DNA from 2 places in the Promicromonospora sp. NPDC059942 genome. Region 1 is predicted to be linked to the other one. Evidence: predicted binding sites of a transcription regulator. Region 1 holds the regulator's gene; the other holds the start of a gene.

Region 1 (3,465 bases):
CAGCTCGAGCACGAGGGCGCTGCACGTGGCGCAGGTGGACAGGTGCTCGTCGATCTTGGTGGTCTCGCGCTTGGACAGGCTCGCCCGCACGTACCCGCCGAGCAGCGGGTTGACGGTGCGGCAGGTGTCGGACGGCGCGTGCGTCAGGTGCTGCTGGAGGTACCCGGCCCGCAGCGCCTCCTTGGCGCGGTAGAGCAGGGCGGACACGCCGTTGGGGCTGAGCCCGAGCACGGGCGCGACCTGGGCCGGCTTGAGCTCGTCCACGAGCACGTACCAGAGGACCTCGCGCCACCGCTCCGGCAGGTCGACGTAGGCCTTGGCGATCACGCTGCGCTCGAAGCCCTCGAGCGCCGGGTCGTCCTTCGAGGCCACCCGGCCGAGGACGGACTCGATCTCGTCGTCGGTGCTCGGTCGGGTGCGCGCGGCGCCGCGCGACACGTCGAACGACCGGTGGCGGACCATCGTGTACAGGTACGGGCGGAACCCGGCGTCGGGGCCGACCCCGCGGCGCAGCATCTCGAACAGCTTGCTGAACGCGTCGGCGACGACATCCTCCGCGTCGGCGGCCGGGACGTACTGGCGGGCGAGGGCGCGAGCGGCGGCCGAGTGACGCTCGTAGAGCACGCCAAAAGCATCGCGGTCACCTGACCTGACCTGCAGGATCAGTTCCGCGTCGCTAGGGGTTTCCCCTGTGCTGCTCTCGACTTGCCTCACGTCTACCCAGACTCTCGCGGTGGTCGCGCTGCCGTTGACTGTCGCCGTCCTGCCAAGACTATAGAGCCAGGCGCAAGATTTAGGGGGTGGAATTCCAGATTCCGGGGTGATGCCCGGGTGAAGTCCGGCACGTCACCTCCGAAGGTGCGTCATGATGTATCCCCGTGAGGGTCCCATCAGTATGAGCGAGGCACAGCAGGAGGCGCGGGTGCGTGTGCACGACCTGCGCGAGCGGTGGCGCGCTACGAGTCTGGCGTCGGTATGGATCCGGCCGAACGACTGGGAGCACCCCGCCGCAGAAGCGCTAGCAGAGGCACTGGCCGAGGGCCGTGGCGTGATCGCGCCGGCCGAGCGGCTCGGTGCGGCGCGCGCCGGTGTGGGTGCCGGGATCACCGAGGCCCTGGACGACGTCGCCTGCCTCTACGCCGCCTTCGGGCGCCCCACGGACGTCGGCGCGCTGCGCGCCGCGGCGATCGGCTGGGTCGGGGAGCGCGAGCGCGTGCCCTACCAGATCGCCACGCACGACCCCTCGACCGGTCTGCCCACGGGTGAGTACCTGGGCGAGCGGCTGCGCGAGACCTACGGCGTGGCCCAGCGCACCGGCTCGACCGCGGGCGAGTCCCACTGCCTGCTGGTGCTCGACGTGGGCCTGGAGAACCTCGACACCTGGCAGCGCCTGGCGCGCTCCGCCGCGATCGGCCGCACCCTGCACCAGGTGTTCGGCGAGGGCCACCCGATGGCCGCCGTGGGCGACGGCACGTTCGTGGTGCTGTGCGAGCGCGGTCCGACGACGGCGGAGCTCGGCCAGTCGCTGCGCCGCGTCGTGGAGCGCAACGCCGAGGTGCTCGGCCTGACGACAGAGGTGCGCCGCCCGACCCGGGTGTGGGTCGAGCGGCTCCCCGGGACGCACGGCGACGCCCTGCTCCTCCTGGACCACCTGGCGCGCTGAGGGTCCGGGTGCTCGACGACGAGCACCCGGACCCTCGGCCCTGCCTGACGTACTCAGACCTGCTGCGCTGCGCCGTTCGGCTCGAAGGTGAGGCAGTCGGCGTGGCCCGGGTCCTCGGGGCCCGGTCCCACGCGGATCGACGTCGCGTTGCACTCCAGGTGGTCGTTGTGGGCGCACTCCGCGCGCTGGCAGGCGCCGACGTGGGCGATCACCTTCTCCAGGCCGCCCTTGGTGCTCAGGGGGATGAACGTGGCACAGGCGGCGTCGCCCGCGTGCCCTCCGATGGTGACGGCGCCGGCGTGGCAGCCGTGCTCGTGGTTGTACCCGCAGCCGTCGATCGAGCACTCGACGACCTCGGGCATTTCCATCAGCGTGCTCATGGCATCTCTCCTCGCTCGGTGCGTCACTCCTGCGGAATACACCGATCGTATTCCGAAATGGCGGATCGCGTAGAGCAAGGAATGCCTTACCTATACTCGGGCGTGCATTCTTGATTAACGAAAGAATGGCATTGCTGAAATCAGCCGCGCACCGAGGAAGCGGTCACTCCTCGCGCCGCGGGGCCGGCCGCCAGAGCACCACGGCGCCCCCGCCGGCGGCACGGTGCTCCAGGTCGACGCGCACCGCCGCGCTGCGGACGCGCTGACCACGCTGGACCACCACGACGTCGCCCGCGGCCGGCCCGGCGGCGAACACGCGCCCCTCCTCCTGGACCCGCATCAGCAGGTCGCCGAGGCGCTCCTCCAGGACGGAGACGTGCGCCTCCAGGTCGAGGATCCGCTTGATCCCGGCGAGGTTGATGCCCTCGCCCTGGGCGAGCCGCTGGACCTGGAGCAGGCGTGCGATGTCGCGCCGCGAGTACCGGCGGCCGCGGCCGCGCGTACGCCGGGGCACCACCAGGCCGAGCCGGTCGTACTGCCGCAGCGTCTGCGGGTGCATGCCCGCGAGCTCGGCGGCCTTGGACACGGTGAGCACGGGTGTGTCGTCGTCGACCATGCGCACCTCCCAAGTCTGTTTTGCACTGTTGGTGCGGGCAGGTTAGCCGAACCCGGTGCGGCAGGGCAGCCGCCCCACCGCACCGGTCGTCATTCCGCCGCCCGCGCGGCCAGCCCGGCGCGCACGTCCTCGCCGTCGCTCTCGGCGGCGAACGTCTCCAGCGCCTGCCTGGCCTTCTTGCTGAGCTTCTGCGGCACGGCCACCTGCACGGTGAAGAGCAGGTCACCGGTCGCGTTCGCCGTCCGCACGCCACGGCCCTTGACGCGCAGCACCCGGCCCGACGGCGTGCCCGCGGGCACCTTGAGCCGCACGGTGGCGCCGTCCAGGGTGGGCACCTCCAGCGTGGTGCCGAGCGCCGCCTCCGCGAACGTGACGGGCACGGTCATGCGCAGGTCCACGCCGTCCAGCGTCCAGACCGGGTGGGGCGTGACGTGCACGGTGACCACGAGGTCGCCCGCCGGACCGCCGGCCACCCCGGGCCGGCCCTTGCCGCGCAGCCGGATCTTCTTGCCGTCGTTGATCCCCGCGGGGATCCGGGCCGTGATGGTGCGGCCGTTGACCTCGAGCTCCGCCGTCGTACCCTCCACGGCTGCCCGGAACGGCAGCGTGACCTGGGCGACGACGTCCGCGCCCGGGGTCGGGGTCGTGTATCCGGTGGTTCCCGCGCCGTAGGCCGTTCGGCCTGCGCCGGCGCCGAACATGGAGCCGAGGATGTCCTCGAAGCCGCCGTTCCCGCCCTGCGGGTAGCGGACGCGCGGCCCGCCCCGGCCGCCCGTGCCCTGGGCGCCGCCGAACATGGCGCCCAT
Region 2 (3,465 bases), on a different contig from region 1:
GCGGCCTCGTCGACCAGGTCGATCGCCTTGTCGGGGAGCTGCCGCCCGGAGATGTACCGGTCGGACAGCGACGCGGCGGCCACGAGCGCCGAGTCGGCGATCGTCACCTTGTGGTGCGCCTCGTAGCGCTCCTTGAGGCCGCGCAGGATCGCCACGGTGTCCTCGACGGAGGGCTCACCGACGAAGACCTGCTGGAACCGGCGCTCCAGCGCGGGGTCCTTCTCGATGTGCTCGCGGTACTCGTCGAGCGTGGTGGCGCCGACCATGCGGAGCTCGCCGCGCGCGAGCATGGGCTTGAGCATGTTGCCGGCGTCCATCGCGCCGTCGCCGCCGGCGCCCGCGCCGACCACGGTGTGCAGCTCGTCGATGAAGGTGACCACCTCGCCGTCCGACGCCGTGATCTCCTCCAGGACCGCCTTGAGGCGCTCCTCGAACTCGCCGCGGTACTTGGCGCCGGCCACCATCGAGGCCAGGTCGAGGGAGATCAGCCGCTTGCCCTTGAGGGACTCGGGCACGTCGCCCGCGACGACTCGCTGCGCCAGCCCCTCGACGACGGCGGTCTTGCCGACGCCGGGCTCGCCGATGAGCACCGGGTTGTTCTTGGTGCGGCGGCTCAGCACCTGGATCACGCGGCGGATCTCCGAGTCGCGGCCGATCACCGGGTCGAGCTTGCCGTCGCGAGCCTGCTGCGTGAGGTCGGTGCCGTACTGCTCCAGCGCCTTGTAGGTGCCCTCCGGGTTGGGGCTCGTGACACGGCCGGAACCGCGGACGGCCGGCAGGGCCGCGCGCAGCGCGTCGGCGGTCGCCCCGGCGTCGGACAGGATCTGCGCCGCGGACGACTGCCCGGCGGCGAGCGCGATGAGCAGGTGCTCGGTGGAGACGTACTCGTCACCCAGCCCCTGGGCCTCCTTGCCCGCCAGGTCGAGCACCGTCGCCAGGGCGCGGCTCGCGCTCGGCTGGGCCGTGCTGGACCCGCTGGCCTGGGGCAGCGCGACGAGGGCGGCGCGCACCTGCTGGCCGATGGCCTGCGCGTTCGCCCCGACGGCGTCGAGCAGGCCGACGGCCACGCCGCGCTCCTGCTGGAGCAGCGAGGCGAGCAGGTGGACCGGCTCGAGCTGCGGGTTGCCGGCGGCCGACGCCGACTGGATGGCGTCGCCGATCGCCTGCTGCGACATGGTCGTGAACTTGGTGTCCATGAAGCCTCCCGGGGCTGGTGAACGTGGGCGGAGTTCTACCTCGATGAAACCGTCTCAAAGTTGAGTCTATTCCGCTCAACTTGATAATCACTGTAGCGCGCCTCACCGACACTCGTACGGTGACCGCATGAGCACCCAGGTCATCGTCCTCAACGGCGGATCGAGCTCCGGCAAGTCGGCGATCGCCCGCGACCTCCAGGTCGTGCTGCCCGAGCCCTGGCTCTCGCTCAGCGTCGACACCCTCGTCGACGCGATGCCCGCCCGGCTGACGACCGGCGGCGACGGGATCGGGTTCGCCGACGACGGCGGCGTCGCCGTCGGGCAGGACTTCATGACGCTGCAGGACGCCTGGATCACCGGGCTGGTCGCCATGGCACGGGCCGGCGCGCACCTCGTGGTCGACGACGTCTTCCTCGGCGGCGCCGGGTCCCAGCGCCGCTGGCTCGACGCGCTGGGCGACGTGCCGGCGCTCTGGGTGGGCGTGCGGTGCGACCCGGCGGTCGCCGCGCGGCGCGAGGCCGCCCGCGGCGACCGGGTCACGGGCATGGCCGCGCAGCAGGCCGACATGGTCCACCGGGGCGTCCGGTACGACCTGGAGATCGACACCACGAGCACCGGGTCCCTGGACTGTGCGCGGACCATCGCCGCTCACCTGAGATCATCACGGGGTGACCGAGCAGACTGACGACTCCCTGACCCCACCCCGCGCCGCCCTCGTGGGAATCGTCGGCGGGTCCTTCTCGGGGCTGTTCGGCCTGGGCGGCGGCATCGTGATGGTGCCGCTCCTGACCTCGCTCGGTGGCCTCACGCAGCGCCGGGCCAGCGCCTACTCGCTCGCGGCGATCCTGCCGGCGGCGATCGTCGGCTCCATCCCGTACCTGACCCACCAGGCGGTCGACCTGATCTCGGCCGGGCTGCTCGTGGTGGGTTCCGTGGTCGGCGCCGCGTACGGGGCCCGGCTGCTCGCGCGCGTGCCGGAGACCCTCCTGCGCTGGCTGTTCGTCGGCGTGCTCGTGGCGGGCATCGTGCGCTCCCTGCTCGACGCGTTCGCCGACCCGCCGCTGGTCGACACCGCGCAGGGCGTCCCCAGCCTGCTCGACGGCGCGGGCATGGTGGGGCTCGGCCTGGTCATGGGCATCGCGTCGGGCCTGCTCGGCATCGGCGGCGGCCAGATCGCCGTGCCGGGGCTGTCCGCCCTGTTCGACTTCGCGCCCGCGCTCGCCAAGGGCACGTCGCTGGTCGCGATGATCCCCACCGCGATCTCCGGCACGTGGGTCAACGCCCGCAACGGCCTGGTGCACCTCAAGACCGCGGCCATCATCGGCCTCGTGGCGTCGGTCTTCTCGTTCGGCGGCGCGAGCCTGTCGGTCGTGCTGCCCGACAACGTCGCCTCGATCGCGTTCGCGGCGCTGCTGGTGTTCGCGCTGGTCCAGCAGGTCCGCAAGGCGGTCGAGAAGCGCTAGGCCCCGGCCAGCCGCGCCAGCACCGCCGCGCACTCCGCGGCGACGGCCCGGGCGATGTCCGGCACGGTGTCGTCGTCGTGCTCCGGGACCACCTGCTGCACCGCGCCCTCGGCGAGCAGGTCGACGGCGCGCACGTGCTGCGCCTCCGCCAGCTCGGCCGCGTGCGTGGTGTCCCCGTGCACGATGACGCTCGCCCCCTCGGGCGGCAGCGGCGACAGCCAGGCGTGCTCCGCCGCGATCACCGCCTGCGCGGGCAGCAGCGCGAGCGCCCCGCCGCCGCAGCCCTGGCCGAGGATCACCGACAGCGTCGGCACGGTCATGCGGGTGAGCGCGGCCATGCAGCGCGCGATCTCGCCGGCGAGCGCGCCCTCCTCGGCGGCCTGCGAGAGCTCGGCCCCGGGGGTGTCGATCACCGCGACCAGGGGCAGCCGCAGCTCCTCCGCCAGACCCATCGCGCGCCGGGCCACGCGCAGCGCGGCAGGACCCATCGGGGTGCTCTCGGTCTGCCGGCTCCGGTCCTGCCCGACGACCAGGCACGGCCGGCCGTCCAGCCGCGTCAGCGCGACCAGCATCGACTCGTCCCGCTCACCCTCGTCCGTGCCGGACAGCCGCACGGTCCCCGAGGCCCCGTGGCGCAACAGGTCGCGCACGCCCACCCGGCCCGCGGCGCGGGTCCGCAGCACGGAGTCCCAGGCGGACGTCGTCCCGGAGGGCTCGCCCGTCCGACGTGGCAGCGCGGACGACGACGGCGGGTCGACCAGCACCGCGAGCGCCCGTTCGACCAGCGCGGGCAGGCTCTCGGGCGT

The links. The regulator HspR, encoded in region 1, represses chaperone genes until heat shock. The targets are predictions, from matches to a motif close to AAGTTGAGTCNNNNNGACTCAACTT.
Region 2: clpB (ATP-dependent chaperone ClpB) is a predicted target of HspR. The motif match lies at 1,254-1,278, and genes of this name have one in related genera.

The regions. Positions count from the first base shown of each region.
Region 1 is NZ_JBHWLR010000015.1:52,562-56,026, reverse strand. It holds gene ACFV9Q_RS21745 (sigma-70 family RNA polymerase sigma factor) at 1-624, opposite strand, end outside; gene ACFV9Q_RS21740 (hypothetical protein) at 896-1,663, shown strand; gene ACFV9Q_RS21735 (DUF1540 domain-containing protein) at 1,717-2,043, opposite strand; gene ACFV9Q_RS21730 (heat shock protein transcriptional repressor HspR) at 2,207-2,659, opposite strand; gene ACFV9Q_RS21725 (DnaJ C-terminal domain-containing protein) at 2,749-3,465, opposite strand, start outside.
Region 2 is NZ_JBHWLR010000008.1:101,761-105,225, forward strand. It holds gene clpB (ATP-dependent chaperone ClpB) at 1-1,196, opposite strand, end outside; gene cpt (chloramphenicol phosphotransferase CPT) at 1,324-1,881, shown strand; gene ACFV9Q_RS14785 (sulfite exporter TauE/SafE family protein) at 1,865-2,659, shown strand; gene ACFV9Q_RS14790 (carboxyl transferase domain-containing protein) at 2,656-3,465, opposite strand, start outside.